DNA from 2 places in the Vibrio sp. VPAP30 genome. Region 2 is predicted to be linked to the other one. Evidence: riboswitches for the same ligand, from Rfam matches in the RefSeq annotation. Region 2 holds a riboswitch; the other holds the start of a gene.
What was found. A riboswitch is a leader RNA that binds a small molecule or an ion and turns the genes downstream of it on or off. The one in region 2 is predicted to bind cyclic di-GMP.

Region 1: another riboswitch for cyclic di-GMP. It lies ahead of ZX61_RS22470 (TfoX/Sxy family DNA transformation protein); the one in region 2 lies ahead of gbpA (N-acetylglucosamine-binding protein GbpA).

Annotation. Positions count from the first base shown of each region.
Region 1 is NZ_LBLS01000043.1:489,810-504,993, reverse strand. Features, by position in the region: gene mukB (chromosome partition protein MukB) at 1-2,438, opposite strand, end outside; gene mukE (chromosome partition protein MukE) at 2,435-3,160, opposite strand; gene mukF (chromosome partition protein MukF) at 3,141-4,475, opposite strand; gene cmoM (tRNA uridine 5-oxyacetic acid(34) methyltransferase CmoM) at 4,478-5,269, opposite strand; gene elyC (envelope biogenesis factor ElyC) at 5,384-6,187, shown strand; gene torR (two-component system response regulator TorR) at 6,267-6,980, opposite strand; gene torD (molecular chaperone TorD) at 7,218-7,865, shown strand; gene purR (HTH-type transcriptional repressor PurR) at 8,077-9,084, shown strand; cyclic di-GMP riboswitch class I at 9,228-9,314, shown strand; gene ZX61_RS22470 (TfoX/Sxy family DNA transformation protein) at 9,454-10,044, shown strand; gene ZX61_RS22465 (TVP38/TMEM64 family protein) at 10,190-10,882, shown strand; gene ZX61_RS22460 (DUF2007 domain-containing protein) at 10,882-11,187, shown strand; gene ZX61_RS22455 (alpha/beta fold hydrolase) at 11,184-11,993, opposite strand; gene glgA (glycogen synthase GlgA) at 12,153-13,610, opposite strand; gene glgC (glucose-1-phosphate adenylyltransferase) at 13,600-14,817, opposite strand.
Region 2 is NZ_LBLS01000026.1:398,448-413,631, reverse strand. Features, by position in the region: gene ZX61_RS12300 (MBL fold metallo-hydrolase) at 1-457, opposite strand, end outside; gene ZX61_RS12295 (hypothetical protein) at 915-1,283, opposite strand; gene ZX61_RS12290 (hypothetical protein) at 1,284-2,543, opposite strand; gene bla (class A beta-lactamase) at 2,793-3,662, opposite strand; gene ZX61_RS12280 (helix-turn-helix domain-containing protein) at 3,967-4,809, shown strand; gene ZX61_RS12275 (MATE family efflux transporter) at 4,816-6,141, opposite strand; gene ZX61_RS12270 (starch-binding protein) at 6,478-8,457, opposite strand; gene ZX61_RS12265 (DUF3820 family protein) at 8,894-9,109, opposite strand; gene ZX61_RS12260 (DUF3313 domain-containing protein) at 9,122-9,793, opposite strand; gene ZX61_RS12255 (helix-turn-helix domain-containing protein) at 9,889-10,242, opposite strand; cyclic di-GMP riboswitch class I at 10,614-10,701, shown strand; gene gbpA (N-acetylglucosamine-binding protein GbpA) at 10,774-12,231, shown strand; gene ZX61_RS12245 (D-alanyl-D-alanine carboxypeptidase family protein) at 12,289-13,455, opposite strand; gene ZX61_RS12240 (hypothetical protein) at 13,650-14,015, opposite strand; gene ZX61_RS12235 (threonine/serine exporter family protein) at 14,487-15,184, shown strand, end outside.

The DNA of each region.
Region 1 (15,184 bases), on a different contig from region 2:
TGAAGTTTCTGCGAGTCGAACGCCGCTTTTGCATGCTCTTCAACCACTTCTTCACGCTCATCACGCAATAGCTCCAGACGTTGCTCACGCGCTGCTCGACCAAATAGAGGAATCTCAGGCAAACGAGAGTAACGCATTTGGCGGTCGTTCATACGCACGCACACAGCGCCTTCAAGCTCTTCTGCATCGAATGAGCTGTCATCAAACGCGTCTATGTCACCTTCAATGATGTAAAGGTCTTCTGGGCAGTCATCTAGCTCTACCAACTTCTCTTCAATACCAGAGAGATCGGATACCACAATCGCATGACGCGCCGGACCGTACATTGCGCTGAAATATGGCGCATCACCAATTGTGATGTCATCGTAAATCTCAGACAGCAACACGCCACCAAGTGTGTCAGCTAGCCCTTTCAAACGTGGGTCATTGGAGCCACCAGGGGACGCTAAGCGCTCAATTTCACCTTCAAGTTGAGTACGGCGCTCTGCCAACTTATCTTTAGCAACAGACTGCTTCTTCTCTTCTTCCAGCACAACCTGCATATGACTCATAACAGACTGGCTATCGTAAAGGTCAGCACCACTTTGCTCACGAAGAGACTCAAGTGCATCATGCGCAGCAATCCAAGTTGGCGCAATTGCCTCTAGCTTTTTGATTGCCACCGAGGCGTCTTGTTCCAGACGGCGCTGTTCACTGCGCTGCTCACGAACCTCTTCTTGAGACATCTCCAGCGATTCAATTTGCATCGCATGACGCTCACGCTCTTGCTCAAACACAAGTTCGTCAGTCAGTTCAATATGGTGCTGCTTTTGATATTCACCAACCAGTTCTTGAGTCTGACGCTGCTTATGCAAGCGGCGCTCTACATCGCGATGCTGGGCACGCCACTGCTGTTCATTTTGTACCAGTTGCTGCGCTTCTCGGCCTTGTGCAATTGCCGCTTTCGCTGACTGAGACGCTTGGTTACGTTCAACATTGCCAACTATGCTCTTGACCAGTTTTAGCGCCGTTTCAAACTGCTCTGCTGCCGCAGAAGACATATCAAGCTTGTGCTTAGTAGCCAGTAGTTCATTGGTGCTTTGCGCTTCGTTGTCTTTTAGCTGCGTAACCAAAACCTGTGCTGACTCGGCGGTTAACGCTTCATCTTGGAGTAACTGCTTCGCTTTCTCTAATGCTTGCACCGCTTGTTGATACTGTAGCGCTCGCGTTTGTTGAACATCCAGTGCTTGTTGGTAGTCAGCAAGCTGAGTTTTCAAGCTGTCGACTTCTTCCTCAGAAACCGTCGCTTGTTCTTCAACCATAAGCACACGTTCTTGCGCTTCTTCCACCACCATCATCTGCTCTTCAAGACGCTCTTGCAGCTCTTCAAGATCTTCTTGGTAGCGTTCGATTTTCTCTTGCTGACGCAGTGCATTTTGCACTAACTGCAAGTGGTCTGAAGCCGCTTGATAGTCTTGTTCTAACGATGACTCAGACTCAACCAGTAGCTCCAACTCTTCTTGCACGCGGTTAAGTAGGTTGTTTTGTTCTAACAAAGTTTCACGCGAACTAAACAACTCAGAGCGCAGTGACAAGGTCTGCTCAAGCTTGTTACGTCGATCATTAGCATGACGCATGTAGTCTGCTGCCACGTAGTTAGTCGATTCAGTGATTAAATGCTTGAACAGATCGCGATCAGCCTGGGTGGTTTTAATCGCCTCAAGTGTCATGCGGTTTTCGCGCAGCGCGGATTCCATATCTTGGAAAGCTTTTTTAACACCGCCGTTTTGTGGCAACAGGTAGTCTCGCAGTGAGCGAGTAATCGCGCTTGAGATACCACCGTATAGTGAAGCCTCAATCAAACGGTAGAACTTGGAACGATCGCTAGAATTACGTAGTTTCTTCGGAATAACCCCAAATTCAAACATCTGTGAGTGGTAATCCACAATCGAAGAAAATGCTTTGAACTGCACACCTTCAAACTCGCTAATGGCTTGTTTGACTTCATTGACCTGGCGAACACGCGCTTGAGTATCTGACACACTTTCAATCAGAACATCAGTTGGCTTGATATGACTCGGTAAACCTTGAATCACAAATGGCTTAATGTCGACTTTCTTATCTCGACCCGCGACCTGCTGCAGCTTAACCGCAAATAATAAACGTTGGTTGCGCGAGTTCACGACATCCAAAGCGGCGTAACAAGCACCGGCTTGTAATTTACCGTATAAGCCTTTGTCACGCGAAGATTGACTGCTGCCTGCTTCGGTCGTGTTACGGAAGTGAAGTAAGGTTTGATCAGGAATCAACGCGGTAATGAAGGCCGCCATGGTAGTTGATTTACCTGCACCGTTACCACCAGAAAGCGTGGTGACTAGGCCATCAATATCAAAAGTACGAGCAAAAAAACCGTTCCAGTTGACCATGGTTAGCGATTGATATTTACCTCTTTCAATCATGCTTCACCCTCTTCCATCATTTCTTGTTCAGCGTTATCGTCGCTGTCAGTTTGTTCTAGTAAGCTACCCTGGCTTGGCTCTTTGGTATGCACCACAGCTTCGCCATCACGAATTAGACGTAGCTGCGCTTCACGCATGTCATCACCCACACGCACGTCCGCACCAAAGCGAAATACCGATTCACTGATGCTGAATTTACCTGTTTCACCAATATTGATGATCATGCCTAAGCGGCGCAGGCGGCGTAGCGACGTACGTACTTTCTCAAAGAGCTTCTCTTTGTCTAAGTCGGAACCTGTTGCACGATTGGTTACTAACTTCATTAGCTTCGCTTCATCGGCAAGTGCTAATAGCTCTTCATACAGCTCTTGGTTAGTAAAGATACCTTCATGAGCCAAACGCTCTGGGCTTAGATAAAGAAAACACAATACCTTACCCACCAACATATCCAGCTCTGAAAGCACACTGCGACCAATCAGTGACGTAGAACGCGGTCGCAAGTAGAAAAAACCTTCCGGCGCTTTCACTAGTTCAGTGTTGTAACGTTGGTAGAAAGAGGACAACTCAACTTCGAAATCTGACAACATTGCATGGTTATCAAGATCTTCGCTTGAGATGTGACGCCCTGCTCGCAGCATGCTGTCTAGCGCTGGGAACAAAGGGTTTGAAATTGCTTTTGCCAGATTGTCTGACATGTATTCATTAATATCGGTCGATGACATTTGCTTGTACCTTTGCACCAAATTCGTTGATCGCTTGCCAGTCTGGTTGAATGGCCTGGTAGTCAGACTCTGAGTAGCCTAGACGCACCGCTTGGTCGATAACAATTCGTGCTAAATCAAAATGATGAGTTTGAGGGTGCTGTGCTAGATAATCACGTAGCACTAACCCCAGATCAATTGGTGCGCCTTGCTCTTTATGAACTTTAAGCATACCAGCTATGCGATCTGACAATTCATCATTGACCTGTTGAAACTCTTCGTATTCCACTTCTAGTGGCACTTGGCCGGTTACTTCATCGTCTCTCAGTACCAAAGCCTCATCACGAAGATCAGTTAGACGCTCGGCATCTGCGTATGTCAGATACCAAGGCATATCGAAATATTCTTTCACTGATTGACGTAGACGAGAACTGAATGCTCGGTTCTTATCCATATCAATCGCAGTTCGAATAAATTTGTGAACGTGGCGGTCATAACCGATCCAAAGATCGATCGCTTGCTGACCCCAACTGGTGATTCGGTCTAGCTTCATTTGCAGCCCAAACAGGGTTTCAGCAATAAACTCTAGTTCGTCATCACCATAAACGAGCTCTTGGATATCGAGAATCTGTGTTTGTAGCTCGTCACCCGCGGCTTGCAACGTATCTTGTAGCTCTTTTAGCGTATTAGATGTTTCAGAAAGCAGCGCTTCACAGTTGTTGATCGCGTCGCGCCAATCTTTGTTTAGTAGCTCTGCGATCTGAATCTTAACCGACTGCTGCTGCTCATCCATAACACGCTGGTTAAGATCGATCTGATCAAAGATCTCACCCACTGAGTACTTAAGCACGCCATAAACGTTTTTACGCCAATGACCCGCAGTCCCACCCTGACGCGCAGATTCAATCGCCTTCGACATTTCGTCTGCAACCATTGAAAGCTGGATAGAGAGCTTAAGTTTAGAAAATTCGCGGTGACGAACGTAGTAGTCCGTTATACCGATAGCTAAAGGAGAGAGACGATAAATACTCGCTCCATCAGTCACTTCACTGGTGAAACGGCTAATGAGCCGTTGCTTAACCATTTCGTTAATCGCATTGTTGGCGCGAAATGCAGACGCATCACCTGTTTCTTCAAATAGTCGGGTAATAATAGTAAACGCATCATGCAGTTCACCCTCACCCAATTCTTCATCAAACCTTTCATTACTGAGCACAGCAATAGCGATCAAAAATGCCAGTCGCTCTGTTGTCAGGTTCAATGAGAAATCCTGCTGCTTTACCCAACCGACTAGTTCATCAATCGGTTGTTCAGCATTTAGAGTCATCTCACTCATTGTTAGTCCTGCTTATCTTTCTTTTGTGCCCATACATGTATGTATCGACCTAACGAGAGGTATGGCTCTTCTCTGCACAGTTGTCTTTCCAGTGCCAACACATCTTCATACTGGTAATCGCCCATGTACTCCATATTTCCTATGTAGTCACTAAAACAGCGAATACCAGACTTGCCACAAATTAAAAAGCCAGCGTCTTCAATCCACTGGTAGACCTCTTCAGGTCTTAAGCCTTTTTGTGGCTGCAATTTAAATCTTTTGCGATGCGGCATTCCATCCAATACATGAGGAACATTGCCACACACGACATTCTTATAGACCAGACCATGGTGGTTGTAGAACATGACGGATGCCATGCCACCAGGTTTAACTTGTTCTAAGACTTTTTCTAGAGCAGGTTGAGGGTCTGCTAACCATTCCATCACCGCATGAAACAGGACTACATCCACTGGGGACTCTAAGTGCTGGTCAATCGATTGGACTGGCGAATGAATGAAGCGATACTGCTCAAGCAGGTCATTATTTGCAATATCCTGCTCTGCCAACAGCAGCATTTCAGAAGATAGATCACATAACGCGACATGATGTCCGAGCTTAGCCAGCTTTTGCGACATTTGTGCCAAACCACCTCCGGCATCTAGCACATTGAGTCGCTTATTTGCCCCATCAACAGCATTAAGTATCTGTTGAAGATCTTCCCAAACAATGACTTGGCGAATCTCTCCTTTGTCAGAACCGTAAATATTTTTTGCAAATTTGTGGGCAATATCGTCGAAATTGCGGTCTTCAGTCACAGCAGCTTAGGTTATCATGTCTAATCGTGCTGCTATTCTGTCATAAGAAAAGCAGGAATAAAGAGGCTTTCTCTTAAATTATAATCAATTGATGTTTTTTCGGACTATTTAAGTATGTTTGAGCTGAAAAAAGTTGTGTCTTCTCTACTTATGCCGCTTCCGGCGATGCTAATCATCGGGTTATTCGGCTTAATGTTGATCATGTTTACTCGTAAACAGAAGACAGGCTGCTTTGTTGTTCTATTCTCTTTCATCGGTATCTTCCTTATCGCCTTTCAACCAATCTCTTCTCGTTTGTTGATGCCGCTTGAACGCCAATACTCCGCCTTTTTCCCCGTTGACGAATCTATCGACTACGTTATGGTGTTGGGCAGTGGTCATGTGGTTGACGATAAAATACCTCCTACGTCTGAGCTTAGTCGTACTGGGTTAATGCGCCTTGCTGAAGGTATTCGCATTATGCGTATCTACCCTGGTTCCAAACTCATTTTATCGGGTTACTCGGGGGGGTCTGAAGTGAGTAATGCGCGTATGATGGCTAAAGTTGCCCTAGCGCTTGGTGTATCTAAGTCGGATATTATTTTGTTAGAAACCGCAAAAGATACTTGGGAAGAAGCGAGACAAGCGGCAGCTTTCGTCAATACCAAAAAACTGGTTGTGGTTACTTCAGCGAGCCATATGAAGCGGGCACTTAACGAATTCCATGCTGCTGGGCTTAAACCCTACCCAGCTCCCACCAATTATTTGGCTCATAACAACATTAGCCAAGCATGGGAAAAATACACACCCAAAGGTAAGTACCTCGAGCAAACTGAACGATACTGGCACGAGACATTGGGCCGAATCTGGCAAACCTTGAGAGATTGGGCGTCAGACTACGAAGAGCAAGCTCTTCAAGCCTCTGAAAGCAAACTGTAACTATCAGTATCTCTAGGTAGAAAAATACCGAGGCAAGCCTCGGTATTTTTATGCAAGTCACATGTTCCAACCGTCGAATTTAATCACCCGCGAACATATAGCCTTCACCATGAACGGTAACAAAAATCTGCGGATTCTTTGGATCGAACTCCATCTTAGCTCGCATGCGACGAATCAACACATCAATCGTGCGATCATTCGGCGCATCAACACGATGGCTGATCATATTCAAAATACGCTCACGGCTGAGAACCTGATTCGGGTATGAAGACAAAGCAACCAGCAGCTCATACTCTGCTTTAGTCAGCTTCACAGGCTCTCCATTTCGGCTTAAAGCGCGGCGCTGAACATCAAACGTCCACTCGCCAAAGCGAACAACATTATCATCTTGCTTCGCTGCGCTATCCACTCCTGACGAATTACGTGCAGCGGAAATTCGCCACAATAAGTTCTTAACTCGAACCAGTAGCTCTCGTAATTCAAAAGGTTTAGTGACATAGTCATCGGCGCCCATTTCGAGGCCAACAATTTTGTCGATGCTGTCCGTGCGTCCTGTTACTAGGATAATTCCAATGTCTGATTGACTGCGTAGTTCGCGAGTTAGCATTAATCCATCTTCACCCGGTAGATTAATATCCAACATCACCAAATCAATCGCGTTGTTTTGTAGCATGTCTCGCATCTGCTCACCGCTTTCTGCTTCGCTGACTTGGTAACCTTCGTTCTGAAAGTAGCCAACGAGCTTGCTGCGAGTCACTACGTCATCTTCTACTACTAGTACATGATAACTCATCTGCACCACTTAATTTGCATTGGGAATAGTTCTATCATTTATTCTATTCATAAATAGTAACATTTCTAGTATTTATCACTTTAAAAACGAGAAAGATGATTTTTTATTGATTCAAGACAAAACCTCCGCCCTTGTTAATAAATGCTCATAATTCGTCTTTTATTGTCACGTAAGCCATTACCGCTATTCATTTTTATTAGTTACACTAATAGGTAGTTATTTTGGGAGTGATACCTAATGCAAGAAATCAAAGCATTCAACGAAAAACGTGCAGAAATCTATTGGTGGCTTTCAAGCCTTTACGCCAAAGAGCTAACCGAAGAGAACCTTGAGCAGTACCATTCAGCTCAAATCCGCTCTTTCCTTACTGGCCTTGGCGAGAATGCCGATCTCAAACCGTCGATTGATCGTGTCATTGACGCACTCAATCGCTTGATCGATCGCGAAGATGCTCAGCTTGAATTAGCCGCTGACTTTTGTGATCTGTTTTTGAAATCTGACCGCGACTCTGCACTGCCTTATGCTTCTATGTACATCGGCGAGTCGGGCCTACTCGATGACAAGCCGGCGAAAGAGATGGAAGCGTTAATGCTAGAGCATGGCGTTGCTGTCGATGAAAGCTTAAACGAGCCTGCTGATCACATTGCCATTGAACTCGATTTTCTAGGCAATCTCATCATTCGCTCCAATGAACTCGAACAAGAGCGCCATATTGAAGAAGCACTTATCGAGCAAGAGAGCTTCATTCGCCAGCACATTCTAAGCTGGGCACCTAAGTTTTCGGCTAAGTGCCAAACGCTCGATGAGTTCGGTTTTTACTCTGCTATTACGTCTCTAACAGTGGCATTCTTGGAATTGGACTGCGCATACTTAATCGGCGAGTAGAGTCTGACAATGTGAACTGGCACAGGTCAGGACAACGAATTTTGTTTGCCCTCAGTCAGATTGCGGTCTAAAATCGTGACCGCAAACGATAAAAATGAACTATTCAAATACAAACCGCTAAATAAGAGCGGTTTTTGTGTTTCTGATACTTTCTGCCAACTTATTCTAAACTGAATATATTCTCGTGGCAGTCATCGACAGGACAGAATTTATGGCCACTATTAAAGATGTTGCTCGCCTTGCAGGTGTTTCAACAACCACCGTGTCTCACGTCATCAACAAGACACGCTTTGTTGCAGAAGCGACACAAGAAAAAGTGATGGAAGCGGTAAATGAGCTTAACTACGCGCCAAGTGCCGTTGCGCGAAGCCTTAAGTGCAACACAACTCGCACAATTGGTATGCTAGTTACTCAATCGACTAACCTATTTTTCTCTGAAGTTATCGACGGCGTAGAAAGCTACTGTTATCGCCAAGGTTACACTCTGATCTTGTGTAACACAGGTGGTATCTATGAAAAGCAGCGTGACTACATTCGTATGCTTGCTGAAAAGCGGGTAGATGGCATTCTAGTCATGTGTTCCGATCTGACTGAAGAGCTGAGCGAGATGTTAGATCGCCACAAGGACATCCCTAAAGTTGTTATGGATTGGGGGCCAGAAAGCTCTCAAGCAGATAAGATCATCGACAACTCAGAAGAAGGTGGATACCTTGCGACCAAGTATTTAATCGAGCATGGCCACAAGGAGATTGCTTGCCTGAGCGGTCACTTTGAAAAAGCAGCTTGTGTCGAACGTATTCGAGGCTTCAAGCGTGCTATGGCTGAAGCTAAACTGCCCGTCAATGAAGACTGGATCTTAGAAGGCAACTTTGAGTGTGATACCGCGGTATTGGCGGCAGATAAGATCGTAGCAATGGATAACAAGCCGACAGCTGTGTTCTGTTTCAACGATACAATGGCATTAGGCCTGATGAGTCGATTACAGCAGAAAGGCATTCAAATCCCGCAAGATATGTCGGTGATTGGTTACGACAATATTGAGCTTGCAGAATACTTCTCTCCTCCACTAACAACGGTTCACCAACCAAAACGACGTGTAGGTAAAAACGCCTTTGAGATCCTTCTAGAGCGCATTAAAGATAAAGAACATGACAAACGCGTGTTCGAAATGCACCCTGAAATCGTCGAGCGTAAAACCGTTCGCAATCTAAATAAGTAACCTCAAGTCAAACGCTTAGCTAGTAGTCGTTTTATTGGCTAAGCGTATATATCCCCCCTATTTATTGAACCAATATCACATTTATCCCATTCAAATGTGATGCTCTGCGCAGTTTTATTTATTCTTAAAATGTTCGATTAATGCCACGAACAGGGCAAACCACTCCGAAAGGGTGGGACGCAAAGCCTCCGGCCTTAAACAATTTATTGTCTGGTAGCGGGGTTGCCGATGGCGAATATGCAAACTGTCATACCGTTTTTACTTGTTCTTGAGCTCGTATGACACCTTACTGACATTGTATCTGCATTATTTTGCTAATCTCTCGGACCTGCATTGGTGGCGTATACATATACACCGAGAAAACACAGCATGGATAAACCAATACTAAAAGACTCAATGCGTTTGTTTGAGCAGTTAGGCCATATTAAGTCTCGCTCAATGTTTGGTGGTTTTGGCATTTTTGCCGATGACACCATGTTCGCACTTGTAGTCAACGATAAGCTTCACGTACGCGCGGATGCCACTCTCGCTAAACAGTTTAAATCTCAAGGGCTCGAACCCTATGTTTACAAAAAACGTGGTTTCCCTGTCGTAACTAAGTACTTTGCTTTGTGTGACGATTTGGCGTCAGACAGCAGTAAAGCCCTAGAGATTGCTAACGTCGCACTCAGAGCAGCGAACGTAGAAAAACAAAGTCAGTCGCAAGCAAAACCAAATCGCTTGAAAGATCTACCTAACCTAAGGCTCGCTACTGAGAGAATGCTTAAAAAGGCAGGTATTGAGTCGGTTAAAAACCTTGAAGACGTCGGTGCAGTTCACGCTTTCAAAGCCATTCAATCCACACACTCTGCCGATGTAAATATCGAACTTTTATGGGCATTGGAAGGCGCGATCAACGGAACTCACTGGTCGGTCATTCCTCAAAGCCGTCGTCAAGAGCTATTAACTCAAGTTAGTTAATCAAGCAGTACTTATCTAAGAAGTCAGCCACAGCGCTGACTTTTTTATTTTTATCCATCGCAATGAAATTTGCTGCTTGCTTTCCCTGTCTTGTCTAGTAACACTTAATACATCTATCCTCGATGTAAGATGGAGCAGCTTCAACATGAATAAAAAAATCGTCCTTGGTATTCTCTTCGTTGCACTAATTGTTTTACTAGGCGTAAACTTTGGTCAATATCTCACGCTGGAAAATGCGAAAGCCCAACAAGCTGAGTTGGCTACCTTTATTGCCGACAACTTTACGGTTGCAGCGGCCACTTATTTTCTGGCTTACATAGCTATTACGGCCTTTTCTATCCCCGGAGCTGCAGTTGTGACGCTGCTAGGCGCCGCACTATTTGGTTTCTGGACTAGCCTACTGCTGGTTTCATTCGCCAGTACAATAGGTGCAACCCTTGCATTTTTAAGTAGTCGATATTTGCTACGTGATTGGGTACAGAGCAAATTTGGTGAGAAACTCAATGCCATTAACCAAGGCGTTGAGAAAGACGGTGCATTCTACCTTTTTTCTCTTCGCTTGATTCCAGTGTTCCCATTTTTCCTGATCAACTTGCTCATGGGTTTAACCCCAATCGCAACGGTACGTTTTTACCTTGTTAGCCAATTAGGCATGTTGCCTGGCACCGCTGTCTACTTGAACGCTGGCACGCAACTGGCTCAAATTGAAAGCTTGTCTGGCATAGTGTCTCCGACGGTGCTGGCATCTTTTGCCTTATTGGGACTGTTCCCCGTCATTGCTAAATGGATCATGGCGAAGGTTAAGGCCTCTCCTTCAACTTCAAATGGCAATGCTTGATGAGAATCTACTCGGCATCGACACCTACCGAAGCTCACATTGTTTGTGAGCTTTTAAAGTCTTGCCATATCGAATGTGAAGTACGCGGAGAAGGCGTATTTGGCTTACAGGGTGAAGTGCCATTTGGAGAGAGCAGCGAACCTTACATCTGGCTGCTGAATCACAGTCAAATCATTCAAGCCAATGCAGTCATCAAAGAGTTTAGGAATGCGCAGATAGGTTCAAATTGGAACTGTAGCAATTGTGGTGAGTCCAACGAGTCCCAGTTTGGCGCATGTTGGCAATGCGGCGAAACTGCACCTTAACTGTTAGGCGCTTTAATTTGCTGCTGAATAAACGAAATTGAGTGGTGATTGAACTCTTCTGGTCGTTCAACGTTACAAACGTGTCCGCAGTCACGAATTTCTTGAAGCTGACTCTGCCTATGGACTGCGACCATCTCTTTCACGGGCTGGATAAACATATAGTCCCGTTCTCCCATCAAATAGAGGGTTGGTATTGGTAACTCTCTATCTTTGAAATACTTCATCAGAGGATTGACTTCGGCAGTAAGGATAAACCAACGCTTAAATTCTTTTTGACACAGTTTCTTTGCTTCGTGGATAAATAGGTGTCGAGACTCTCTTTGAGTACGCTGTGGCATCACGATATAAGCAAATAGGCTATACAGCCACATGTAAGGCACGACATGCTTACACATACCGCCTAAACGGACCAATATCTGTGAACGCACGTTAAACCGCGTGACAGCGCCGCCAAGCACCATTGACTTTACTCGATCTGTCGCAAGCTCTGCCAAATTTCGAACAATAATCGTACCCAGTGACATTCCAACAAAATGCGCTGAACGAATCTTAAGATGATCTAGTACCTTTAAGATGTCCATTGTTACCGATTTGAATGTGTAGCGATTGGCGATCAGCTCTTTGATCAGTTGGTTGGATTTGCCGTGACCTCGAAGGTCGATTAGCAACAAATTAAAGTGCTGCTTGTACGCTTTAATCTGTTTAAACCAGATTGATGAACTTCCACCAGCACCATGCACAAAAACGACCCATTCATCGCTTGTTGGGTGGGCATAGGTTTTGTGGAAAAGTAAAGCGTCACTCATATTTAAAAACGAATACTCAAGTTCAAAATTTGGTTACGGAGATTAGCATAAACATAGAGGGATTTACGTCAAAATGCGTCAAATCTTAATTATTCTTTTATTAAAAATGTAAGCAACCATCAAAAAGGCGCCTTTAAGACGCCTTATTTCATATCGTTTTCAGCTTAATGCACTACGGTACAAAGTTATATATTCATCCGCCGCTTTGTTCCAACAGAAGTCTTGCTCCATAGCATAAAGCTGCGCGCGTTTAACTTCATTGGGCTGCTGAGCATACAGTAACAAAGAACGCTGCAAAACATGAAGCAAAGCCGCTGGCTCGGGCTCATAGAAGACAAACCCAGTTGCAACCTCAGGATCTGCATCATAATCATTAACGCTATCTCTTAGGCCCCCAACACCACGCACAATTGGCAATGTGCCATAAGCCATACTATAAATTTGGTTCAAACCACAAGGTTCAAATTCTGACGGCATAATGAAAAAATCGGAGCCTGCTTCAACCAAGTGCGCCAGTTCGTTATCGTAGGCCTCCACAAAAACAAAATTATCACTGTGTTGTGCCGCCACCTCTTTAAGCTGAGCGGCAAGAGCTGGATCTCCGGTACCAACGATGACCACTTGAACCTGGTACTTGAGAAAGTCTCCAAGTATTGGCAACAAATAGTGGACACCCTTTTGATGAGTCAGACGACAAACCATGCCATAGACTGCAATATCTTGTGCCTCTAGTCCTACTCGCGCCTGCAACTCACGTTTACATGCTTTTTTACCACGAATCATACTCTGACGATTTGGCTTGTAATTGACTGGCAAATAGGTGTCATTCTGCGGATTCCAAGCTGTGTAGTCACAACCATTGAGAATACCGACCAAATCAGCAGAGCGCTGCTGGAACTCGGCCGCCATACCATGGCTTCCTAGCTCGGTTTTAAGTTCCTCTGCATAAGTCGGGCTCACGGCATTGATCTTATCTGCATTCATCACTCCAGCTCTCAGCATGGTAACGTGCGTCAAGCTCACCGCAGCATCGGGGACGTAGTGGGTATGCATTTCAGGTAAGTTTGGCAACTCATCGTAACTAAACACCCCTTTAAAAACCGCATTATGCACCGACAGAATGCTTTTTATCTCTACATAAAAGCTATCTAACGCATAACGGTGTTTAAGCAAATACGGAACGAAACCGGTATGCCAATCATTGGCGTGAACAATATCAGGCTGAAAGCCGAGTTTCGGCAACATATCAAGACAGGCAGCGCTAAAAAACGCAAAGCGCTCACCATTGTCTAAATAAGCCTGATTGTTCTCTGCGTACATTTCTGCTCTATCGAAGTACTGAGGACAATCTATAGCGTAAACAGGGACACCTGCGATCTCTAACTGTTTGACTCGATAATTAGTATGAGGCCAATGCTCTAAATGAGTATCAAGTATCACCTGGGCTTGCTCAATACCAGCCAACTTTTGGTAGGCGGGTAATGTAATACGAACATCTTGCTGTAGTGCGAGGAGCGCTTCAGGCAGCGCCTTGGCAACATCTGCCAAGCCACCGCTCTTAATTAACCCTTCAACTTCCGATGCTACAAATAGAATAGATAAATTCTTAGTAGCCAATTCGTGCTCCTTTAGGAATAACAACAATGCCATCTTCCGATACGTGGAAGTGCTTCTTATCTTCTGATAGATTTACACCAATTTGTGTCCCTGGTGCAATATCTACATCCTTATCAATGATCACTCGGCGTAAAACACATCCATCACCGACCTTGACGTCTCCAAGTAAAATACATTCGCTGATGTCACATGCTGAAGCGATATTGCTTCGAAACCCTAGCACTGACTTTTCAATGCGCGATCCGCGAACATAGCTACCATTACAAACTAAGCTGTCAATGATTTGAACGCGCCCGTTGACCGAGTCAGTAAATGTTGCGGGCGGTAGCGGTGGGTAGTAGGTATGTAGTGGCCACTTACGATTATAGAGCGAGAATGGTGCATCTTTTTCCAGCAGGTCCATATGCGCTTGCCAGTATGCACCGATGGTACCTACATCGCGCCAGTACACTTCCTCTTTTTCACCTGTGATACGGTTGGTGCTGAAGTCATAAACAAACACATCACCGCGTGGAAACATCTTAGGGATAATGTCTTTACCAAAGTCATGCGAAGAATCTGGGTTATCAGCATCTTCAACCAGCTCTGAGAATAATGGCTTAGCCTCAAATACGTAATTACCCATAGAGACAAGTGCATGCTCAGGATCACCAGGAATCGATTTTGGATTAGCCGGTTTCTCTTCAAAGCCAATCATCCGGCCTTCTGTGTCGACTTCGATAACGCCAAACTGCGACGCTTCAGCTAAAGGCATGCGCAGCGCCGATACAGTTAATGACGCCTCTTTCTCTTTATGGAAATCAAGCATCTGCTTAATGTCCATTTTATAGATGTGGTCAGACCCAAAAATACATACCTGATCAGGCTCTGCCAATTCCATAAAACGTAGGTTTTGATAGATAGCATCGGCTGTCCCTTCATACCAACGTTTACCAGTACGCATCTGCGCTGGAATCGGATCGATGAATCGATCGGTAATGCCACTAATGTTCCAGCCTTTCTTGAGGTGATGGAATAGAGATTGAGACTTGAATTGAGTTAGAACATAAACACGCATCAAATCAGCGTTTACGAAGTTGTTAAGAGCGAAGTCAATAAGGCGATAACTACCACCAAAAGGAACCGAGGGTTTACTGCGAGATTCTGTAAGAGGACGAAGGCGTGACCCTTCTCCACCAGCAAGGATCATTCCCAAAACACCAGCCATGTATATTTCTCCATTTTATTTATTGTGTGTGATGAGTCTATTTTTAGGGGGGCTCATCAATATTTTTTATAGTTACACCAATCCTATTTGGCATAACATGCAACAAGAATAGCTCTACCAACACTTGTGGTGGCGGTAACCAAGCACTACTATGTCTTGTGCAAAAGGTTTATTATAACTTATCGTATTTCAGCAAGATTACAATTTAAAATATGCTGTACTATCGACCTCACACTTATTACTTTTTCGCCTCCTGCGATAGCTCACAGAATCCCATGAGCATGACACATCTCTATAACAATAGCTCTACATATATGTGACTTTGCTCTCAAAGAGGTACAATCACTGACAAAGTATAAAGAGCTAG
Region 2 (15,184 bases):
AGGTATCGCTTTTTATCTCTATGTCTAGGGTTGGTGGAAGGAACTTATTCTCACCTTTGCTTTTGTTTGATTGCTGTATGGATAGCTCATGAGCGCTTTTAGTCATCACAACTTTAGAAGATCCATACATCTTCTGAAGCAACTGAGCGCCCCCAACATGGTCAGAATGCCCATGCGTTACCAATATGTGCGTTATTGGCTCATCTTCTAACCCTAGCTTCTCAAGATTGATAGGAATCCACTTAGAATAAGGGAAATCAAGTGTATCAATTATCACTAGTCCGTCATCTGTATCAATTGCATATGATGAAACCCATTTGTCCCCAATATAATAAACACTATCAAACATCTGAAACGGTTCTACATAACCGTTCTTATCATCCATCGTTGGAACGTCTTTGCTTGAGGAAGCAAAGACCGATGCACTGAAAAGGACACCTAATATAATTTTTTTCACGAAATCACCTGCAAACACTTACTGCTTAGTTTGAGTTCTGACCTACCAAGACACTTCTTGAGCGCTCAGCCAGTCCAAAAGGGATCTACGATTTTGATTGCAATTTATTGCATAATCAAGGCAAAAGGTACTCTATTTACTTTGTGGCCTAGCGATAGAACTACAGCATTCGGATGGGGATACAACTCTTTTTAGAAATGAGAGTTCTTGAATTGACTCTGTTGACTAAATTAATCTTATGAAATTTTGGGGTTATCCAAACAAACTTTGGGGCATTTCTGAGCTAGAAGTGCCCGCCATGAAGGTTCTGGACAAAACTATGTCAGCGTTTTTTCTAATTTGGAAAACAATCAGCAACTTCAGGTAGGACAAAGTCATTGTGAAGAGCTAGTGCGACGAGTTAGATCGCACTAGCGAACAGGCTTGGTTGAGGTGCAGATAATGTAGTTATGTTCCGTCAGAGTCCAATACCTAGACCTTTCTCGAGGATAGCCAGAAAGAAAACCATTATCCAACTCCAAAACCCCAAAGCATTCCACCACATAAAAGCCTTAAACTTTTTAGAATTCGTTGTTTCACGATGCCGAATAAAAGGATACGCAATGCAATAATTAGTAAACCGACTTCCGACATCCCAAGATGCTTGATACTCCGGTCGCATATAACCTTTATCGTCGTAATACTTATTTAAATCTTTCGCTAACTGCTTATCTATAAAAATAATGTGTTTAAAACTACCTAACGAGATCACTGGCAATACAATCACTGATGGAAAACACCAGACAATAGCAATAACACCGAAAACAACCATCAACCAATCCAACATTTATCTATTACCCAAAACGTTTTCAACCTTTTCATAAATAACATCAGCTCCCCACTTACCAGCGGTTGAGCCAGCCACACCACCGACAACACCACCTGCAACCGCGCCGCCAATTGCAGCAATCGCCAGAACAGGGGCCGAGGCTGTTACCCCAATAATTAAGGCAATACCAGAAATCGTTGCCACAGCTGCACCAGCACCGACGGATCCACCTTTAGCACCACCGACAACGCCACCAATAAATCCAGCAAACTCTCTAGTCGTCGTCTTACCACAATTCCCTGAGCCATCCACCTTACAGGCTTCATAAATGTTATCGACGCCGCTTACCGCTCCAACAGTGAGACCGATGTAACCCAAGCCTTTAGATGCTGAAATCCCAATCGCAATATTGGCAATCCTTTTCCCTAAGTCTTTCACAAACCCTTTCTTGAGAATCTCATCAGCATTATGGATCATTGATCTTGAGGAGAGGTTGAGATTACGCTTGACTTGCGTGTGAATCGGAAGTTGAACACTTCGTTTAGACAACATAGCAAACGAACCATCCAGTTTTTTAAACAAAGCGGCACGCTGTTCAAAAAATCGATCAAAATTGACATAGCCCACTTTACGCTTGGTTTCGAGATGCTTCACATGCAGAGTATTGATTTCTAACAGCACATTCTGAATATTTTTCAGATTCTGCTCGACCAACGCTGATGTTGCTCCCACCCCTGTTGCCACTTGTGCATAGTAATCTGAAGGCAACCCATCATTACGGATCCGTTCATCTAACTGATGAGAAAATAAATCAAAGTGACGATTGAGCGTGGCGACTTCTTCATCCACTAACTTGCCTAGCTCAGCACTGGCAATTTTCGCTTGTTCCAGCCATTCATCAAACAAGCGTTGATCATCAGAAGTTTTTGGCTCTCCCGTGGGTAACAAAACAATCTCGCCCTGACGCACTGGCTCATTCAAATGGGCATTGCACTGCTTAATATATTGCTTTTGATCTTCTTTGGTTTCATCTGTAAACAGACTTGCCCACAGCGCCTCTTGTGACTGTGTCACTGGCGATTGCATCCAACCAAGTTCAAAGACCTGTGCTGCTTTTTCACGTTCAGCAATGACTCTTTTTCGGTTTTCTGCCCATCGTTCTTCATCACTTTCTGAATACTTTAATTCAGTCCTGCGTTCTAGGCGTTGATGTGCTGCACGCTCTCTTGTGGTTTCTTGTCTTACTTCTGGAGCTACAGGAGCAGATTCATATCTCATGGGAGTCGGTTTTACTGATAAATAAAAAGGATGATAACAATATTTTCAATGATTTATCATTACCAGTAAAATGTACTGATGACTTCACTACCCAAAAGGTCACTTTGACAAGCCAAACAATCATAATGAAGGCTTAGAACTGATGCTCTGAACCAGGTAGTTCCGATTAGCTTGGCTGTAATCTAGTTTGTTACAGTCTAAAAGATCACCAATCTCTGAGTTTCATACTTATGACTGATAGGACTAAAACTATTGCTGTGTGCTGCCAGTAAATAGGTCGAAAATCGACTTACCGATTTCGACTATTGCCAGATTTCGCTGATCCATAGAAGCATCAGTCTGACTAACATAGATACTGACAATGATCGGCGATTTTTTATCTAGCCAAACGACCGCATTAATACTTCTCGCACCGAAGCCGCCAGCACCTGAACGGTCTGCTATTTCCCAGCCAACAGGCAATACCGAACGCAATAAGTTACCTGTCACTTCATTGCTCTTCATCCAATCTATTAATTGCGCACGGCTGTTTTCGGAAAGTACCGCCCCGAATACCAATTCATTCAAGGTGTTTGTCATGGAAATAGGTGTTGTCGTATCCCTTGGATCGTTTGGCAATGCCTCGTTTAGCTCTGGTTCAACTCGGTCTAAACGAGTGTTCTCGTCTCCGAGTTCTCTTACAAAACTTGTGATACTGTCTGTACCACCAACCGATGCAATAACAATATTTGCCGCTGTATTATCGCTTGTCAGCATCGTTGCTTGGCAAGCATCACCCAGAGTAATCTCCTTATCGATGTAAGCTTCTAAGACTGGAGAATAGGCAACAAGGCCTTCTCTATTGACCGTCACTGTCTTTTTAAGCTCAGTTGTTTTCTGGTCTGCATCATAGAGCAACTTTGCACAGGCAATTGATTTAAATGTGCTCGTCAACGGAAAGCGCTCGTCACCTCTAAAACTCCAGAGTGCTCCGGTTTCAACATTCAAAACAGCTACACCAATACGAGCGGAGAGGGTTTCTTCTTGTCGCTCTATCGCTTTCTCGACCGCAACAAAATCTGTGGTGACAGCAAACGAGAAAGAAGGCACAAGTAGGTAGAGCGTTAACAGCGGTTTTATTAATTTATTCATTTTAAACATTTATTGAGATTATTGTGGATGATTATAGTCTTTGCGATACAGGAGGTGTACACCTCGCAATTTGTCATAAGAGAATCTATCGAGAACTATTGGAGTGAGGTATCCCTTTATTAAAGCGAACCAGTCGGCCCGGTCAACGCATGTGTAAAATATTAGGAATTCACCCTAGTGGCTATTCACTCTTCACAATATGCTCATCCTAGTTTATTGACACTGAATGCAATAGAGTCAGCTTTAAGGTAAAATCGGCAAATATTCTGATTCATGGCCGAAGGAACTGCGGATGGAGCACATTCACAATGTCAAAGTCGAAAACTTCGTTGACATGTCATTTGAAGAGCATGGACACACAGCCCATCATCCAGAACACCGACTAGCCTTACTCACCAAAGGTTCTGTCGAGATGGTTTATGGTGAAAACATAAGAATTGTTGCGCCGGCCATTATCATAATACCTCCCGGAGTACCGCATAAAGCTCTAAGAGCTGAGCATGCTGATATGTACTTAGTGTCTTTTTGTATTGGCTGTTTGGGCATCAATGAAGACAGTCTATTGATGCAACCTTTTCAGCGAGTGTCAGATGGCGCTCTGCCTACAGTGCCCATTGATGCAGGTCGACTTTCTTGGTTGGTTCAAATTCTCGAAGCTTTGAGCAACGAAAGTAATCAATCAGGTGTTGAATCAACACCATTATTGCGCTCTTATCTCTCAATATTGTTCGGTGATATATACCGAGGTATGAATTTAGAGCAATACCATAACCCAATTAGTAGAATAGCCTCAGAAGCATTAAGGTTCATTAATCAAAATAGCAATTTTGCCATTTCACTGAAAGAAGTCGCAACTGCGGTTCACCGCGTCCCCTCCCATGTCGCGACCATAGTTAAAAAGGAAACCGGTTTCACTGTTGGCGAGTGGATCTGTCAGGCTAGAATAAAGAAAGCCTCTTACCGATTGTCCCACAGCACTCTATCGGTTCAAGAAATCGCCAGTGAGTTAGATTGGAAAGACATTACCCACTTCATTCGCCAATTTAAAAAAGTGACAGGGCAGACCCCTGCTCAATGGAGAAAGAAACAAGCGAAGACAACTAGCAGCAAACAAAACAAGCCGCTAGCTGGCTAACTTGAGCTACACGTACAGTTCTTTATTCTTAGATGCAATGAAAGGGAGTGAGATCAAAAATGCCACTAACTCAGCCAATGGCATCGCTAACCAAATTCCCATTATTCCTAAAAACTTTGGCAATACCATTAAGAAAAAGGTAACTAACACAATACCTCGCATTAGCGCTAAGCTAGTTGCAGTTTTCACTTGTTCTACCGATTGAAAGTAGGCTCCGAGTATCAAGTTTGCGCCCATAAAGGCCGTAGCAGGATAAAATAATAGCAATGCTTCAGTCGCAAACTCTACCTCCTCAGGGTTCACAACATTGAATAGAGTGACAATTTGACCGGCGAACAGATAAATGAAGGTGTAAGCCACCACGCCTATCACAAAAACGAATTTCAATGAAAAATTTAGCAGCTCTTCGATTCGTTGCGGTTTTTTGGCCCCGTGGTTGAAACCAAATACCGGTTGCGCAGAGAAAGCAGCACCAATAAGGAACTTCATTACCAGAAAAAGCGTGAAGTTAATTACCGCCAAAGCTGGGCCTGCCTCACTTCCACCTTGATCGATTACTGTTTTGTTAAGTAATGCAAAAGCCAAAGCACCAGAAATTTCCGAGATAAAAATAGGAAAACCTAACCCTATAATTCGCTTTTGTTCGCGATCTCGTACCCTAAACACATAATTTTCAAACGAAAGGTGTTTTTCACCAAGATAGAAATGGTACCCCATGTATATGACCGCAACAGTTTGAGAAATACCCGTTGCAATAGCAGCACCTTTTATTCCCCACTCTAAAACGAGGATGAAAAACAGATCGAGCAAGACGTTCAAAATACTCGATAAAATATTTGCATTGCGTGAAACATGGGGGGACTTGTCGTTATTGGCAAAGAAGCCAAAGCCAAATCTTAAGAAAAGCGTAGGCAAAAATATCGCCCAGTACATTAAGTATTCTTTTAGGTAAGGTTGGATATCAGCACTGGCCCCAAGTAGGCTAACCCATGAGTCGATAAACGCCAGTAATACACAAGCTAAAACGATAGAGCTCAATACAGAAAAGCTACAACTATAGTGGAAGATTCGATTGGCGGCTGCGGGTTGGTTTTCTCCTAGCTTTATCGCGACAACCATACTACTTCCAATGCCAATTAACATAGCAATAGAGATTGCAACGAACAAAAGTGGGAAGCTCATACTTATGCCCGCTAACGCCATAGTGCCAACGCCGTAACCCACAATAATGCCATCAGCTAGTTGGTAAGCCGCCATTGTGAGCATTCCGGTTAATGTTGGCCAATATAATTTAAAAAATAAGCGTTTTATCGGGTCATGTCCAAAGTCCATGTAGCACTCTCTCATCGGTAATGAATTAGACAGACACTTTACCTTCCGATGGGCATGACTAGCAGAGCTATAATTTATCAAAAATCGGCTTATCTTTAGTTTTTGTACGATGTGAAACGTATACCTACCAACAGTATGTCTTCAACTGGTTGGCACGAGTAGTAGTTCTATACGGGAGTAACTAACCTACAAGATCAGTAGTCAGATTGAAGTAATGTTGTATACATGACCAAATCTAACCCAAATTGCTGTCAATAAGATATGAATGTTCAAGCGCTCCAAAATGGAATGGAGCAAAGGCTTCCATCAGATGGTAGATAGAAGCCTTATAGTGAGTTAGTTCTGCTCGACAACTGTTATAGTTTTACTGTCGCTGTCAAAAGACACCCGATAGGTCTTGTAGTCACTGACTACATAGTCTGAGCTTGGATAAGCATCTGTCCAACTACCACTATCAATCTTAAAGCGTGCAGGGCTCTCTTCTCCATTAAATGACTGGATCGAAAAGTACTTTTTGGTTGCAGCGTCATAGCTTAGCTGAGTGAGACCCCATTGGTTAGATGTACCTCGGAAATACCATACTTCGTTACCTTCATTATTACACTGGCTGAGCGGAGCCCAAACACCAGAAAGGTAACAGAACGCGCCTTGAGATGCGGTAAGGTCAGCTGTCTGGTTAGTACCATTGTCACTAAAGATAACTTGGGCGCTACTTATCTTACTACCGAAGTCATGGCAGTAAACGCCGTTCTTGGGCTGCATTTGGACACCCGGCCAAGTGGCATTACCGATATTCGATTCACTAGCTACGTTCCAATAGTACAGAGTTGGAGAACTGAAGTTCTGCTGATTGTCAAAACAGATCTCTTGCTCTGTCGCTGGTTTTGGATCTGGCCCACAGTCTGTACATGCGTCACCCACTACAGCGCCAACATGAATGGCAGCGGCATGATCACCGGCAACAGAGAAATCCGCGTAGCCACCGCTGACTGTGATCGTCGATGGGCCTTGTGATCCAGGAGCACCAATACACTGCCCTGTCTGCTCATCATAGTTTGCCTCAATGATGTTGCAGTAGACATTATCTGGCATGCCAGTGTACAAACGTTGAGATAGATCACTGCCATAGTGCTTGTTGATCACCACATAACCTAGACCACCGCGCCCGAAGGCGATTTGGTCGTTACCGTTTTGCCACCAATCGGTAACTTTCCATTCTGCGGCCGTATGGTTTCTGAATGAGACCATGTTGGCAATTCCACGCCATTTGTGCTCACATACCCAGCTTCCGCCGTCAAAACCACAGGCATCACCTGTATGAACACCGTTGCTCGGTGGGCCTGCATCGAAGTCACCACCAAAGAAATAACCCGACATGATTTTTGGATAACCATATGGGTACGCTAGGGTAAAGATGTTTGCTAGATTATAGCCATTACCTGAGACTCCATGCCAGATTGGTCCATTGGGGTTGTGTCTCTCTTCATCATGATTGGTCACGAACGTCACTGCATCGCTACTTGAAAGCTCAAGCTCGTGTCCGATGTTGCGAAGGCTCGCAATGTCACTGTTTCTAAATGCAGGTCCCACACGTCGAGCATAATCAAACTCAGTGACATCACCGATATGCTTGTATTCGGAGGGTTTGACAGGCTCTGAGTAAGCCCCAATGACTTCTTGGAAGATGTAGGGATTACCGTTAAGTTTATTTTTGATCGCCTCAATATCGCCAGCGGGGATATGTTTTGCTGCATCAATACGGAAACCAGCGACCCCCATGCTGATCGCATCATTCATGTAGTCAGCGATCTTTTGGCGCACATACTCAGACTCAGTTTTTAGATCATTAAGCCCGACTAGGTCACAGTTTTGCACCTGCCAGCGGTTTGCATAATCAATATCTTTGCTGGTACACGTATGGAAGTCATTACTGCCATAAGGCACTTCAGGAAACGAACGGTTCCACGCCGCCATGTGGTTGATTACAGCATCAAGATAGATGTCAACACCGGCTTCTTTACATCGTTGAACCATGCTTTGAAACTGGGCTCTATCACCACTTCGGCTTTCAAACGCATAACTGACAGGTTGATAGCGTGTCCACCACTGGTTGCCAGAGATGGTTTTATTCGGTGGCGAAACTTGTACTGCAGCGAAGCCTTTTGGCCCGAGAAAAGTTTCACATTCAGTAGCAATATCTTCCCATCCCCATTCGAATAGGTGTACAAAAGCGGTTTTTGGGGTGGCAGCTTGTGCGACAGGGCTGAGAGCAAGACCAGAGCTCACAGCGAGTGCAATTAACGTTGTTCTTTTCATAGATCTCTCATTCATAAAGTTAGACACAGGCTGTTGAACACGCTGCACTTTGTAATATGGCCACTCAATCGGGGGTTGGTGTGCGCTTTGTTTGTTAGCGTTGCAGGTGTAAGGAACGTCGGGCACAGAGGAGATGCCTCCTTATTCAACAGCTATCTTAATGCTGCACAATTTTTAACCAACATGCATTTGTCTTGATTATATCTTTAATGCTAATCACTAATGGTGTGGGTAATTGAGAGCTCTCTTAGATCTGGCTCACTTAATGTGGCGAAATAATGAGCAAGACAGCGTCTAATTAGAACGTTAAACACGAACAGACAGTAAAGGGAAAGCAGCGTCAAGAAAGAAAGGAAGAAAGAGTCAGCCTGACAGGCTGACGCTTTTGCATGAAAATACCTAATATCGTGTGACAGACTGATGTTACTGTGGCGAGTCACATTCGCTTTAAAGGCTTAACCACGCTATCAAGCCCTTCGATTTTTAGTGCCAAGCATAACTTAAGTAAATCGCCTAGCTCCCCACTTGGAAAGCCTTTCTTGTCAAACCAAAGTAAGTACTCTTCGGGAAGGTCGATGAGCACTCGACCAGCGTACTTACCAAAAGGCATTTGCATTCGCGCGAGTTTAATTAGGTTTTCTTTTTCAAGCATGGTGACTTCATTCTATGGTTGTTCCCAGCCCTGTAGAGTAACACCTAATCGGTCTACCCAATAGTTGATTGCATCTTTGGCATCATCAAGCGAATCAATCATAGTAGAGAAATCTTTGTTTCCTGCCTCTCGGTCAATTGCCGCAAACAAAGGTGTGCCATCTTGTGCGTCACTGACAAGCAATTCGACGCTGGCGCTGCCAACGTTAGTATGCTCACCGGTCGTTACCTTGGAGATGGTTGAAATAGCCAAACCGAATGGTAAGACACTGCTGGTTACTGCAAGTACAGGGTTAGGGGTTTCCACATTACTTAGAGCAATACTCAGGCGAAGGGTTTGAGCCGTAGGCTTTTGCACGATCTTTCTATGAACAGAAACTTTCTCTTCAAGGCGGGCAATCATAAAATCGGTAAGCTCTTGAACCTCCTCCTGAGCTAACGAACTTTCCTCGGCAACCACGAACACCTGATCGATAACAACAGAGTCATACTCACCTAGCTTTGCTTGCAGCCTGTGCGCGTCTCTTAACCCAATACGAGCCCAAACAAGATCAACACCACCCTCTGGGCCAGGTCGGAAATCTTCATAACTGGTAAACTTGGTAGCTTGTTGAACGGGGCCACTTGCGCAACCGACAACCAACACACTCACAGTAATAAGGAGCAAAGCCTTGAAAAAGTTCATGTAACGCACTCTGGTTTTATAATATCAACCAGAATGCTATACCATATAAGGTTCAGATGTCTACCTGTATCCTATTCAAATTTATTATATTTATCTCAAGGCGTATGTACGGTATGCGCATACTCGACAATCACTTGATTTCCTTCAATATAAGCGTTTTGAATTTCACCATCGACACTCATGCGGCTTTGCAGGTAGACCACCTTTGGTCCATTTTCATTGGTCTCTTTTAGGCTTGGAACCACATTTTTAGGTTCTAGATGAAGTAAACGACAGAAGTGGCTTACAAACGACATGGTGATCGGTGTTTCGCCTCTTAATACACGAGAAAAACTCAGTTGGTTCATTCCAAGTTTTTTGGCAAATTCCATCTGTGTTAGACGCATTTTTGATTTCTTTGACATCCAGATTTGGTAGAGAGCTTCTCTATCTTTGTCGGTAAAATCCATTATGATTCCTTGTGTAGCATTTTGGGATGGATTGTCGTCGTTTTGCTACATAAGCTTGTCAGAGCTTGGTAAGTCAAAGTCAAGGCTTTGTCTGCTTAAAGTCAGTCTCGCCAGTTTTAGTGTGCCTTCCCCCCCTCTTGAATCATTCACAAAACCCATCATATAAAGGCAATAACCATTGCTATTCAATGAGTTAATGGGTAGATAACTATGTAAATAGCAAGTTAATTTTCTACAACCAATTCAGTTCGAGATTATCATTCCACATTTTTAGAATGGACTTAGCTTTTCTATTTATCATTGGCTACATTTCGCCTGCTTATACAGCATTCGGTAACTTATTACTTAATAATCATTGGAACAGTTATAAGCTGCACTTCAGGCAAACTATCCGAAAGGTTAGGACGCAAAGCCACCGGTCTGTCGATACATAATGTCTATGATAGCGGGGTTGCCATTTAGCAAGTTTTGCTAAATGTTTCGCGTGCCGGAGTGTCATCTTTTTTGTTATCCATTAGATAAGGACAAATGATGAACAAACTCCCAAACAAGTCTCTCATTGCTATCGCACTAATTAGTGCAAGCGGCGCCAGCTATGGCCATGGATACGTCTCGGCGTACGAAAATGGTGTTGCTGAAGGTCGTGCTGCTCTATGTAAGTTCCCAGCAAGTGATACCAACGAAAAAAACACTAACTGTGGCGCGATCCAATATGAACCACAAAGTGTTGAAGGGCCTGATGGCTTCCCTCAAGCAGGGCCAAAAGATGGCAAAATAGCCAGTGCTGAAACGTCACTAGCTGCAGCGCTAGATGAACAAACAGCCAATCGTTGGGTTAAGCGCCCCATCAAATCTGGTTCGCAGTACTTCGAATGGACATTCACCGCTAATCACGTGACTAAAGACTGGAAATACTACATTACCAAACCAGATTGGAATCCTAACCTACCTCTTGCACGCAGTTCATTTGATCTCACGCCTTTCTGTGTTGTAGATGGCGGCATGGTTCAGCCACCAAAACGTGTGAGCCACCTGTGTAATGTTCCAGAACGAGAGGGTTACCAAGTTGTCCTTGCGGTGTGGGATGTGGGTGATACTGCGGCATCTTTCTACAACGTAATTGATGTGAAGTTTGATGGTGATGGCCCAGTGATTCCTGATTGGAGCCAAGGTGGTCAGATTAATCCAGCGTTAGATTTGAATGTTGGTGATTCGGTTTATACCCGTGTATTTGATAACAATGGTGAAAATCCTTCGTACCGCACTGAGCTTGTCATTCAAAACGCAGAGCAAGGTAAAGCGAACAACTGGTCTTATGCACTAGCCAGTAAAATCAACCAAGAGCAGAGCCAAATTCGTTCAGGCCAGTTAAACGATCAAGGTGAATTTACACCTGTTTATGGAACCAACCCAGTCTACTTAAAAGCAGGTTCAGGACTAAACAGCGTTGAAATTGGCTATAAATTTGAAACACCCGAGCCTGATTACGATTTAGATATCGCAGGTTTACAGTCAGAATACGTGATTGGCGATTCACCGACAGAACTGGACCTAACATTGACTGTGACAGGCGACTTAACGGCTGAGTTAACTGTCTACAACCACCACCGCGAGCCTTTAGCTTCTTATTCAGAGTCGCTAAAAGACGGAGATGTTGAAAACACCACGATGACCTTGTCTAAATCCGAACCGGGTCACCATATGCTAGTCGTGGTAACGAAAGATGAACAAGGTAAAGTGCTTGATCAAAATACGTTGGATTTCCATCTTGTTGAAGATCAAACACCACCACCGGGCGACTATGATTTTGTCTTCCCTGAAGGTTTAGAAAGCTACACTTCGGGTACAAAGGTACTTGCAAGTGATGGCGCAGTTTATCAGTGTAAAGAGTTCCCTTACTCTGGTTACTGTATTCAGTGGTCCCCATCAGCCACTCAGTATGAACCGGGGGTCGGCTCTCATTGGCCATCGGCTTGGAGTAAGCTTTAGTTAACCTATAAACGAAAAGAGGATGCCTAGTGCATCCTCTTCTTAGTTTAAGTTGATTTAGAACCAACTTGAGATTAAGCGCTTAAACCAATCGAGCAATTTCTTGAACAAACTGCCTTCTTCAACGTCTTGTTGGGCAATCAGTGTGGCACTTGCCACCTCTTCTCCGTCTACACTGTAGATAACCTGACCAACGGCATCCCCTTGATTAATTGGTGCAATGAGTTCTTCGTTGTACTCAATCTCCGCTTTAAGTTTTTTTGCGTCACCTTTAGGTAGTGTAATCAGAACCTGCTCAGAAACACCGACAGGCACAAGCTCTGCACTGCCCATCCAAACTTTTGCTTCAGCCAATGTTTCGGTTACTTTTGATGGCGAAACCGTGTCGAAAAATCTAAAACCATAACTCAGTAGCTGTTTACTTTCGGATTCTCGACTTTTTGTGCTATTTGAACCCATAACAACCGAAATCAAACGCATGTCACCATTGGTTGCCGATGTTGCCAAGCTATAACCAGCCCCACTTGTATAACCTGTTTTCATGCCATCGACGTTCATGCTTCTATCTCTTAGCAAACCATTACGATTGTATTGCGTAATGCCATTATAGGTATAAGAGGTTTCACTATATAGCGAGTAGATCTCGGGCAAATCGCGGATGATTGCCTGGCTTAGTAGAGCAATGTCATGAGGTGTTGAGTACAGACCATCACTATCTAAGCCATGTGGATTTGTATAACCGGTGTTTTCAAGACCAAGCTTTTGCGACCAACTATTCATTAGGCCAACAAAAGCGCCTTCGCTGCCTGCAACATGTTCAGCAATCGCCACACTGGCGTCGTTACCAGATTGAACAATCAAGCCACGATACAGATCGATCAATGACACATCTGTACCTACTTCAATAAACATTTTTGAAGAGTCAGGGAAATTCTTCGCCCACGCCTTACGACTGATACGAACTTTGTCATCTAAAGCAATATTACCACTCTTAACTTCTTGCCCTGCCACGTAGGCTGTCATCAATTTGGTTAAGCTTGCTGGGTTTAACTTTTTGTTGGCGTTTTTCTCTACCAACACATCACCAGTATGGTAATCAATCAGGATATACCCTTTGGAACCCAATGTTGGTGGATCAGGAATTATGGTTGGCGCTGCAAACGCAGCAAATGAAAGAGAAAGTGTCGAAAGAACCGCTGTGTTTGTTAGAAAACGCGTTGTCATGATATGCGACGTCTCACTTTGAATGGTTTAGTTACGACCTCAGTATAGACAAGCTTGCAATAGAATCAGCAGCTTTGACATCAATCGTTACTATTGAGTAAGGATTTTTGTAAATATCTTAATATACGCAATATATAGGCACAAAAAACCAGCGCCTAGCACGCTGGTTTATGAAATCTTTAGCTGAGTTTTTACTACGCCGCTTTAAGCTCTTGTTGAGCTTGCTGCTTGGCCATTAACCTTTCTCTGTGAACAAACCAAGCATAGGTTGCGACGATAGAGAAGAACAAGTACGACAGCGCAAACACGAACGGTGAGCTAATTAACTCTTGTGACATGCCCCACGATACACCTGCGACAGTAATAGCAATTTTCGAGAACAGACCACAGATAAGTAGTAGTAGAGCCAATTGAGGAAAGCGGCTGCTTCGGAATGCAAACCAGTAGCAACTACCTACAGCCATTGTTGAGATATACAGGCCAAGCAAGAATGAATGAAGATGTTCTGCCGACGCTACACCTGCAGTAATAGACACCATAAATAGAATAAATAGTTTCATTTTTTCGCCTCGCTTTTAAAAACTAGAAAAAGCATCCTTTCATTTCTGCAAACTCATTTTGCGTATATTTTCGCCCATTTAGAGCGAAATTCAAGCGATATTTGAATCGATTTATTACACAGAATTCATATGAACAACCAATGTTAATTCATTGTTAAATAATTATTTTAAAAGAACTCTTTGCTGGTCAGGAGTTAAAGCATTAACTCGAAAGGTGTCGTTTTACTTATTACATTTAAATAACATTTGTTACACTTTAAAATAATTCAATATATGTGAAATAAGGCACTAAATGTGTCGCCAATTTTCAGCATTTAACTGATTAAAAACTTAGTTTCCGAAAATCAATGCATAATCGAGCGAAAAGTCAGTAATTTTGTGTGAGCTTAGCCACTGTTCCCTACTTTGTGACTCGTCTCCAAGAAGGCGCTCTGATACCTTTGCGTCACAAATTATTATGTATCACATGCCATGCCTTCCCAGTACCGAATTAAGAAGATTGTAGAGATCGGCGATACTCTTCACCGCAGCGGCTGCGCCCCTTATAAGCTAGAAAAATACACTCAGTTCTACGCGCGTAAACACGGTGTGGATGTCATGATCCAAGCGACTCCCACTACGGTTAACTATCAGTTTCCTGATGACAACAATGCAGTTGTGATGAAACGACACCAGCCCGCTTCAATTAATTTGAGTTTGCTCGCAAATACGATTATTCGAATTAATCAACCCAGCAGTGAACCTGTACCCGAGCCCGTGGGCTATCCGAAATGGGTGATCGCTTTAGCAAATATGGGGATTCCACCCGCATATCTTATGCTTGTGGGCAGTACTTTGGATGCTGTTCTGTTTTCTGCATTGTTAGGGTTTATGGTTTGGGGCGCTCAGCAGGTTTGTAAAGCTCGTCGCTCTATTGCGGTTGAGTTTATCGCCGCACTTGTGACTGGAATGCTAGTTGCTTGGTTTGCAAGCACTGGTGCGGCAGTACCAGTATGGGCTTTATGTATAGCTGCGATTGTTCTCTTTGTTCCCGGACTTTCTATCGCTAACTCATTAGAGTGTCTCGCATTTAATGACTTAGTGTCAGGGACCAGTTTGTTGGGTCAAAGCGCACTAACGCTGATAAAGCTGTTTGTTGGCATAGTGATGGGGCTCAGTATTGGTGAAGC